DNA from 3 places in the Nitrosococcus wardiae genome. Region 2 is predicted to be linked to each of the others. Evidence: predicted binding sites of a transcription regulator. Region 2 holds the regulator's gene; each other region holds the start of a gene.
The links. Region 2 encodes sigma-54, which starts transcription at its own class of promoters, with help from an activator protein. Its sites were predicted from a motif close to TGGCANGNTNCNTGCTT; they were not measured.
Positions count from the first base shown of each region.

Region 1: a site for sigma-54 is predicted at 1,883-1,899, ahead of E3U44_RS02585 (flagellar basal body-associated FliL family protein). Genes of this name have one in related genera too.
Region 3: a site for sigma-54 is predicted at 1,774-1,790, ahead of flgB (flagellar basal body rod protein FlgB). Genes of this name have one in related genera too.

Region 1 covers NZ_CP038033.1:517,417-520,695, reverse strand. The annotation lists gene E3U44_RS02595 (glycosyltransferase family 2 protein) at 1-264, shown strand, start outside; gene E3U44_RS02590 (NAD-dependent epimerase/dehydratase family protein) at 306-1,355, shown strand; gene E3U44_RS02585 (flagellar basal body-associated FliL family protein) at 1,945-2,475, shown strand; gene fliM (flagellar motor switch protein FliM) at 2,479-3,279, shown strand, end outside.
Region 2 covers NZ_CP038033.1:1,240,804-1,244,082, forward strand. The annotation lists gene ptsN (PTS IIA-like nitrogen regulatory protein PtsN) at 1-304, opposite strand, end outside; gene hpf (ribosome hibernation-promoting factor, HPF/YfiA family) at 318-659, opposite strand; gene E3U44_RS06105 (RNA polymerase factor sigma-54) at 671-2,119, opposite strand; gene lptB (LPS export ABC transporter ATP-binding protein) at 2,205-2,930, opposite strand; gene lptA (lipopolysaccharide transport periplasmic protein LptA) at 2,943-3,279, opposite strand, start outside.
Region 3 covers NZ_CP038033.1:1,825,196-1,828,474, reverse strand. The annotation lists gene flgE (flagellar hook protein FlgE) at 1-189, opposite strand, end outside; gene E3U44_RS08855 (flagellar hook assembly protein FlgD) at 214-894, opposite strand; gene flgC (flagellar basal body rod protein FlgC) at 917-1,330, opposite strand; gene flgB (flagellar basal body rod protein FlgB) at 1,335-1,730, opposite strand; gene E3U44_RS08840 (SDR family NAD(P)-dependent oxidoreductase) at 1,975-2,832, shown strand; gene E3U44_RS08835 (SirB2 family protein) at 2,890-3,273, opposite strand.

The DNA.
Region 1 (3,279 bases), 720 kb from region 2:
TTCCGCCACCAATATCCTCTGCCGCTCATGGGGTTAGTGATCAGTGGGGTGTGGGGTCGCTTTTGTGTACTGGCTGGATTGGCCTTGCTATGGCAGCTTGTCACAGAAACTAAAACTAGGATCGGGTTTAGAATGCGAAATACTTTTTATTTGGCCACGCGTCCGCCAAAATTGCCTGCTAACCCTTCAGACGCCACGTGCGGGGTTAACCCGGAGAGTTCTGGCGCTTCAGAGGTGCCAACGAAACGAGCTCATAGTAGTTAGTAACCTTCCCTCTTGGTCTATCGAAAGCGTCTAATTTTAGGATGAGGGCACTGATTACAGGTGCGACGGGTTTTATCGGTCAGCGCCTAGTCGCCCTATTATTACCGAGAGGAGATTCGATCCGAGTATTGGTGAGAAATGTAGAAAAGGCTAAAGCAATATGGCCTACCGATTCACTAAGCGTGTTTCGAGGAGATCTCACTGAGCCTCGAATGCTCGGTAACTTATGCAAAGATGTAGATACGGTTTTTCATCTGGCTAGTGGCAGCTTTGCCGAAGATGATGATAGCGGTGAAGTAGAGCAACTCCATCGAAAAGTTATCGTAGAGGGGACCAGGAAACTCCTAGAGTTGGCTGCACAAACCGGTGTTAGACGATTTATTTTTATAAGTAGTGTTAAGGCTATGGGCGAGGGAGGACGGGAGTGTCTCGATGAGGCCAGTCCTGTTGCTCCTCAAACCGCCTATGGTCGGGCGAAGTTAGCCGCTGAGCAGGTGGTACTGGAAGCGGGCCGTATTTACGATATGCAGGTTTGTAACCTGCGGCTTCCCATGGTATATGGGGGTGACCATAAGGGAAACCTCCCCCGAATGGCCATGGCAATTGATCGAGGGTGGTTTCCGCCATTACCTGAGGTGGAAAATCGGCGTTCCATGGTCCATGTGGATGATGTGGTGCAGGCAATGTTGCTTATAGCTGAAAACCCCCTGGCCGATCATCAAACTTATATTGTGACCGATGGCTATATTTATTCCTCTCGCCAAATTTATATATTGCTTTGCCAAGCATTAGACCGACATGTCCCCTGGTGGTACTTTCCGGCAGGGCTACTTCGAACGGGAGCTAAGGCGGGGGATCTTGTGGAACGGGTATTGAAGAGAAGAGTTCCTTTGAATTCTCGGGTTTTATACAAGCTCATCGGTTCTGCCTGGTATAGCTGTGCCAAAATACGGAAGGAATTAGGTTATAGGCCCCAGCATTCGCTGGAGACGGCCTTGCCTGAGATCCTCGCAAATCTTGGTTTGTTGCGCTCCCCTCCGAAATCACTGGAATTGCCTCAGAATAGCACGGGGGATCGAGAGCAAAGTTAAGGTGACGGACCCGCAGGGTGTCTTTCGAAAAACTATAGCGGCTCCCCTTGAGCTGCAACCCAGTTGGCCCGGAGTAAGCCTGACCGACCTCTTTTAAATCCCTCCCTTCCAGGAACGGGCGTTTACCGGTCTGCATGGGTCCACAGAGCCCACGGTCCCGATCACCCTTGCCCGCCAATGGTCTCGTCACGCTGACCTCAAACCTAACCTGATAATTCATGAGATCACCACAAAGGCACTAAGAGGTCAAAAAGTTAAATAGATTAAAATAAGTTGCTTGGTTAGCAATGAGCCTATCCATCAATTTCTCCCACCTGAGTGAGATTCCCTCACCTTCGTGTCCTTTGTGTCTTGGTGGTGAACAATTCAGGCTAATAAAGTTCCATCTAAATGGGAACCGCTGTTAGAGCGGAAAGTCAATTTTTTGTCAAAGTACTGCCAAGAAGAGGGGTCATTTATTTGACGGTTAAGGACCCCTTTGCGGTAAGGTCATTTAAATCAGTAAGTTCTTTTATCTTCACAGGAACTGGCACGGGGTTTGCTCAAAATCAAGAGTAATAATTCTTGCTTGAGAAGAGGAATAGACCCCATGGCTCAGAGTAGTGAGGTGGATTGGGAGGTTAAGGGCAGCGGTATCTCTAAAAGGACCCTGATTATTCTTGTCAGTATTATCATTGTGCTAGTGGTCGTAATAGCGGTGGGAGTAGTTTTATTTCTAACCGGTGCGCTCACGCCTAAAGCCGCTATCAGGGAGGCTGCTGCTGATAGCGTCGAAGTATCAAAAGTCCCTCAATATCCTGCCATTTATCATTCCCTAGCCCCTGCTTTTGTGGTCAATTTCTATCGCCAAAGCCAGCGTCAGGTGCGTTTTTTGCAAGTTAAGATGGAAGCGATGGCCCGTGATTCAGAAATAATCGAAGCCATAAAAAACCACAGGCCAGCTATTCGCAACAGCCTATTGCTGCTGTTAAGCCACCAGGACTACGAAACACTACATACCATTGAAGGTAAGGAGCAACTGCGGGAAGCTGCACGGCATGAGATCAATCAGGTTTTGGAAGATCAGGCTGGGATCAAAGGAGTAGAAGCAGTTTATTTCACCAGTTTTATAATGCAATAACCCATGGCTGCTACCGACATTCTTTCTCAGGATGAAGTCGATGCCTTGCTGTCAGGCATGAGCGATGGCGAGGTTGATATCGAGACCGAAGCTATAGCAGGTGAAGAGGCGGTTCGCCCCTACGATTTTGGCAGTGAAGACCGCATTGTTCGAGCCCGCCTGCCAGCTTTGGAGATGATTAATGAGCGTTTCGTCCGTCAGCTTCGCCGCAGCCTATTTAACCTATTTCGGCGCGCTATCGATGTGACGGTGTCGGGTATGCAGATGGTTAAGTTTTCCGAATATATCCACACCTTGTTTGTTCCTACTAGCTTGAATATGGTGCAAATGTCCCCCCTACAGGGCACTAGCTTGCTCGTGTTTGACCCGAAGCTGGTGTTTATGATGGTGGATAATTATTTCGGTGGTTCAGGCCGAACTTATGCTCGCCGCTCCCAGGCCTGTATTGAAGGTCGGGAGTTTACGCCCACTGAAGTACGTATTGTCCAGCTCGTCCTCAAGAAGGTGTTTGCAGATCTGGAGCAGGCTTGGGAGCCCGTACTCGCGGTGCGTTTTGAGTATCTACAGGCAGAACCTAACCCTCTGTTTGCCACCATTGTTAGCCCCAGTGAAGTGGTGGTGGTCTCCACCTTTTACGTGGAGTTCGATGGAGGGGGGGGGGAATTCCATATTACTTTGCCCTATGCCATGCTGGAGCCCATTCGTGAATTATTGGAGGTGGGAAGGCAAAGTGGCGCCAACCAAGTAGACGAACGCTGGGATCAGGCTCTGCAAGAAAAAATTCTGGAAGCAGAGGTCGAGCTA
Region 2 (3,279 bases):
CGCAGAATAGATCGACCGGCTGTTGATCGAGGGCATCAAAATCAATTCCTTGGTCCAGGCGAACTAATGCTGCGAGGGTATGCTGATTGCCAGCCATGCGGGCATGGGGAATGGCGATCCCATCCCCAAGACCAGTGCTGCCAAGACGTTCCCTAGCAAGTAGGCAGTCGAAAACATCCGCCGAGTCCAGGTCATCCGCGCCTCGGGTAAGCAACTCGCTGAGCCGCTCTAGCACACGTTTTTTGCTGCCTGCAACGGCACCCACAGCGATTTGTTCGGGGACAAGAAACTCGGTAATTTGCATGATTGGGGTTAATCTATCCTTGTTGTTGCTTTTTCATTATTCCCTCACTGCGGTGATGGTCGGTCAATTTCTCTCGGTGCTTTTTAATTTGCCGATCTAATTTGTCCACCAGATCGTCAATGGCGGTATACATGTCTTCGTCTTCAGAGGAGGCAAACACATTGGCCTTGCTCACATGCAGTGTTGCTTCAGCTTTCTGCCTCGTTTTTTCAACACTAAGGACGACGTGAATATTAGTCAATTGATCAAAATGGCGTTCTAGGCGCTCACACTTATTTTCCACATAGTTCCGCAGGGCTTGAGTGATTTCAACGTGGTGGCCAGTAATATTTACTTGCATGGATTGCTCCTTAATTATTTTGCTCTTTAGATCAATCGTTTCCGTTCATTGGAGGGGGGGATGTTCAAGTTCTCCCGATATTTAGCGATGGTACGCCGTGCCACTTTAATGCCTTGTTCGGCTAAGATTTGCGCGATTTTACTATCGCTTAGGGGCCTGCGGGGCTCTTCCCCGGCAATTAATTTCTTGATAAGGGCGCGGATGGCAGTTGCAGAGCATTCTCCCCCGCTGCTGGTAGCCACATGGCTGGAAAAAAAGTATTTTAGCTCATAGATTCCTCGGGGGGTATGCATATATTTGTTGGTTGTGACCCGCGAGATAGTGGATTCATGCATGGAGACGGCTTCTGCAATATCGTGGAGTACTAAAGGACGCATGGCTTCTTCGCCCTGCTCTAAGAATCCCTGTTGGCGTTCCACGATGCAGCACGCAACTTTAAGTAATGTTTCATTGCGGCTATGTAAACTTTTAAGGAACCAGCGGGCTTCTTGGAGCTGGTTTTTAAGATAGCTGTTAGTGAGACTGTCATCAGCCCGCCGGATCAGGCTGGCGTACTGGGTATTAACCCGCAGACGTGGCGCGATATCAGGGTTAAGTTCAACATGCCAGCTGCCACTTTGCTTAGTGACATAGACATCAGGCACGACGTACTCGGTTTTACTGGGTTGTATTTGGGTTCCTGGCCGTGGATTGAGGGATTGAATCAAGTGGATGGCCGCTCCCAGTTCTTGTTCCGATAATTTCATTGCCCGCATTAATTGGGCATAGTCCCGTTTACCTAGTGTGTCGAGATAGTGGGACAACAGCAGCTTTGCTTTTTCTAGCCAAGGGGTGTCCGGGGGATATTGTTTCAGCTGTAACAGTAGGCACTCACCTAAGTCACGGGCTCCAACACCAGGGGGGTCGAAATTTTGTACCTGATGCAAGATAACTTCCACTTCCTTGGGCTCAACCTCGATTTCCTCTCCTAGGCTTTGTTGTATCTCCTCAAGAGTGCCGCATAAATAGCCTTCTTCATTAATCGAATCGATAATGGCGGTGGCAATGACGAGATCCTTCTCGTTGGTCGCCGCCAAACGAGCCTGCCAAAGCAAGTGTTCTTGTAAGGTTTCTTCTCGATTGCCTTGGTTTTCCAGATCGGGTAAGAATTCCTCTCCAGAGGAAGCAGGCAACGGTAAGCTGTCATAGATATCGTTCCAACTGCTGTCTACCGGCAATTCGTCGGGGATTGCCTCGCCGAGTGAGGTGGCTATCTCATTGCCCTCAGGGGTGATGGCTTCCTTTACCTCATCGGTGTCTAAACGCTCCTGTCCCTCTTCGCTTTCACTTTGCTCAAGCAGCGGATTCGATTCTAGCGCCTGTTGGATTTCAGTTTGTAGTTCCAAAGACGAGAGCTGCAACAGGCGAATGGCTTGCTGCAGCTGGGGTGTCATCGTAAGTTGTTGCCCAAGGCGTAGTTGGAGAGAGGTTTTCATACCTGAGCTCTGCCTGCTATTGGATTGCTATTTATTATATTCAGCAATGAACGTATAGTTGGCAATAAACATGCCATAACAGCCGTTAAAGATGAAAATTGTACCCCAAATAAACTTCCTTTACTCGTTCATTATTAAGAATTTCCCGAGGTTGACCTTTGGCGATGACTTCACCTTCATTCACAATATAAGCATACTGGCAAATTCCTAGGGTTTCCCGGACATTGTGATCGGTAATTAAGACACCGATCCCCCGTTCTGTCAGTTGCCGGATGATACCCTGGATGTCTAGCACCGAAATAGGGTCCACTCCGGCAAAAGGCTCATCTAATAGTATAAATTGTGGTTCTACTGCCAGTGCACGGGCAATTTCAACACGCCGCCGCTCTCCGCCCGAGAGGCTCATCCCCAAGGTTTTTTTCACATGGGTAATGTTCAGTTCATGCAGCAGCGCGTCCACCAGCTGTCGGCGCTCTGGTTTTGTCAGATCGCTTCGGGTTTCTGCGATGGCCATAATATTTTCGGCCACGGTCAGCTTGCGGAAAACCGAGGCTTCTTGGGGCAGGTAGCTGATTCCTAAGCGGGCCCGGCGATGAATGGGGTATTGAGTGATCTCGTGATGGTCTAAAGAAATGAGACCTTTGTCGGTTGAAATTAAGCCCACTAGCATGTAGAAACAAGTTGTCTTACCGGCACCATTGGGGCCGAGTAGGCCCACGACTTCGCCACTTGAGAGTTCTAGAGAAACATCCCTGACCACCCAGCGGGATTGGTAGCATTTGGCAAGGTGATAGGCTGATAGCCTGCTCATGGGGCAATAGGGTTATTCCCTGTGTCCATCTAGCAAGCGAATAAAGTCGGCATGGACCCAACCTTCTATTGACTCGCCTTTGGCTAGTGTGGAGATGTGTAACCATTCCTCTTGCCGCTCTAGGATAGTGATTGGCGTTCGGGGTGGGAGGAGCGCTGTTTTGCTGTAATCGGTGTCGGGGCCGGTACGTAAGTTTAGCCAAGTTGTAGTTCGCCCATGGGTTAATTCAGGATTGAGCTCCTGGTTATCACCTTCTTGATTTTCTGGGGGCTCTGGCTCTGCCGGGATAGGGGTTGAGTTTTCAGGAGTAGGCTCACTGCCGGGAGTGTTGCTGTTGTCAGGACGGATC
Region 3 (3,279 bases), 580 kb from region 2:
CCGGCTGAGCAAAACACCACTGCCCACTGCCGTCTTCGGGCTGCCGAAAGAGGAGACGGCAAAAATATCGGCAAATTCAGCCCGCGACCTTTTAAAACCTGTGGTGTTGGCATTAGCAATATTATTTGAGACCACATCCAGATCAGAGGATGCAGCATTCAGACCACTAAGCGAATTATTAAACGACATAACATTTCTCCTCGACCCAAGACCCTATAAAATTTGCTCCACTTGACCAAAGGGTACCGACCCCTGTCCTACCAGATTGAGAGTCAATCCTTCGCCCCCTTCTTTGATAACCACGCTGTCCACCCGCGCTACCGCAAATGAAGGCAAGGCTTGGGTGTTGCCATCGACCACCCCTTCCACCTTGAATTGGTAAAGCCCAGGCGGGGCTGAGGTCCCATCCTCCTTGAAACCATCCCAGGCAAAGTGAACGGTTCCGCTTTGGCCTGCTCCTAGATCTAAAGACCGGACCAACTGGCCAGCTTGATCAAAAATCTTCAATTGCAGGCTGCTTGCTTCTGAAGGCAACTTGACAGCTCCCCGCAAGGAGCCCTCTGCCTCCAGCGAACCGACCTCCGAAGGCACTAATACCGAGCGGCCAACTAAACCCGAAGCTTGCAGCGCTTGATTGGACTGCATGGAACCGCTGAGTTCTTTAAAGGAGTTTTGCAGATCTTGAATCCCACTCACCGTCCCAAACTGAGCCATCTGGCCAAGGAAAGTGCTATTATCCATGGGTTCAAAAGGGTCCTGGTGATTAAGCTGGGTAGTCATCAATTTCAGAAATTGTTCTAACCCCAATTCGGTGTTTTGAGGCTTTTTATCGGGTGGTCGGGTCAGTCCTAATTCTTTATAAATATCCAGGTTGGAATGGGTCGCAGTAACCATTATTTAATGCTTTCCCTATCCGCTATTCACCCAATTGCAGGGTGCGTAACAGTAACTGTTTGGAAGTATTGGCAACCTCCACGCTATTCTGATAACTGCGTGAAGCCGAAATCATATTGGCCATTTCCTCAATGGGATTCACATTGGGATGAAAAATATATCCTGCCTCGTTGGCCATGGGGTGATCAGGAGCATACTCCTGCCGTAGCGGGGCCTTGCTCTCCACGACCCCCAGCACTTGCACTCCCCCGGTAGCCGCCCCTTGATTAAATTCATTCAACACAGTAGCGAACACCGGATGGCGGGCCCGATAAGTCTGATTTACGCTACTGCTGACACTATCGGCGTTGGCAAGATTGCTGGCGGTAGTATTCAGTCGCAGGGTTTGGGCACTCATCGCAGTACCCGAAATATCAATGATTTTGAACAATGACATGGCGCTACTCTCCCTTCAGGGCCGACCGCAGTCCTTTGAAGCTGCCACTCAGGAAGTGGAGACTGGCTTGGTATTGGAGCGCATTCTGCATGAATTTACCATGCTCCACCTGGCTGTCCACCGTATTGCCATCGATGGAAGCTTGTAGGGGGACGCGATAAAGGGCCTCCCCTCCAGGGAGTTGCCCTGCCGCAGAAGGCAAATGCTTCGCATGGGTGACTTGCAGTGGCAGGGCTGTTCCCTGGGCCTGCTGGAGTGCCGTCTTAAAATCAATATCTCTTGCCTTATAGTCCGGCGTATCAGCATTAGCGAGATTGGCCGCCAATAATTCGGCGCGCCGAGACCAAAGGCTCAAAGCATAAGGATGAATTCCCAATGCCGAATCAAAGGAAATAGACATAGCTCACTCCCGGCAATCAATAAATTGAATTACCCTAAAACACATGCAAGGGTTATGCCACCTAGAAGTAATGCTAAGAATCAAACAGATAGAAACTAAATATTTACTGGCAAGCTATCCTCACCCGGCAAATAATTGCCGCAGGCGGCAATAGCGCTTGCCTTGTCATCCTGGCATACTTTGCCTGCTAGGTTGCAAGCGACGATTAACTTAACACACAAGAAAAACTACGCTATAAACATTTATGAATCAGAAATTTGCTTCTAAATCCGTGTTGGTTACCGGTTGCTCTAGCGGCATTGGCCGCTGCGTTGCCAGGGGGTTACAAGCCCGCGGTTATCGTGTCTTCGCCACAGCACGCCGAACCCAAGATCTCGAAGAACTCACGGCTGAAGGTCTAGAGGCCATTTCCCTTGAACTCAGCGATGAAGCCTCCATTGCTAATACGGTGGACACCGTTCTGGAACGAACGGGGGGGCAACTTTATGCTCTGTTTAACAATGCAGCTTACGGCCAGCCGGGTGCTGTAGAAGATTTATGCCGGGAAGTATTGCGAGCCCAATTAGAAACCAATACCCTAGGAACTCAGGAACTGACCAACCGCCTGATCCCCGCCATGCGCAATCAAGGCGCTGGCCGCATCATCTACAATAGCTCTGTGCTCGGTTTTATCGCTCTGCCCTTCCGCGGAGCTTATAACGCCAGCAAATATGCTCTGGAAGCCTTAGCAGACACTCTTCGCCTAGAGCTCTATGGAAGCGGAATTAAGGTCTCTGTTATTGAGCCTGGCCCCATCAGTAGCCAATTCCGCCACAATTCATATCAAAAGTACCTGGAAAACATCGACCCTACACGCAGCGCCCATTACCAAACCTATCTCGCTATGGAACAGCGCCTAAAAAAATGCGGGCCCGCCGTCCCCTTCACCCTTCCCCCTGAGTCCGTGCTCAAAAAAGTCATCCATGCTCTAGAAGCACCACGACCCCGAGCACGCTATTATGTCACCACTCCCACTCATGTTTTTGCCGCGCTGAAACGTATGCTCCCCCACGCTGCCATGGATTGGATACTTCGTCAGGTTTCTCGCAGCGAAAACCGGTAGCGCTGGCACCATTTGGATACCCGCACAGGAAACCTCCACCACTCCATTTAAACCTAATTAGCTCCATGGAAAGGGAACCTTGCCGCGGGCGACCCAAACCATATAACCAAATAAGATAAGGGCCACACACCCTGCAATGGCCCGAGTAGGCTTAGTCCGACCACGTTTCAAAGCAATACTGCCGAAAACGATATAACCTATCAGCGCCAGGACCTTTGCCGTAAGCCAATCATTCACAAACGGGTATTGATGCAAGATAAGCGTTAAACCAATAGCGCTTGTCAATAACACCGTATCCACCATATGGGGGACAATGCGCACCCAGCGTTGCTGCAAATACTGGGGAGAAAACAGCATCCACAAGCCGCGCCCAATGAAAAGCACCAAAGTAGTCGCTACACTGGCAAGGTGGATATATTTAAGCGTGAGGTATAAAGTCATACTGCT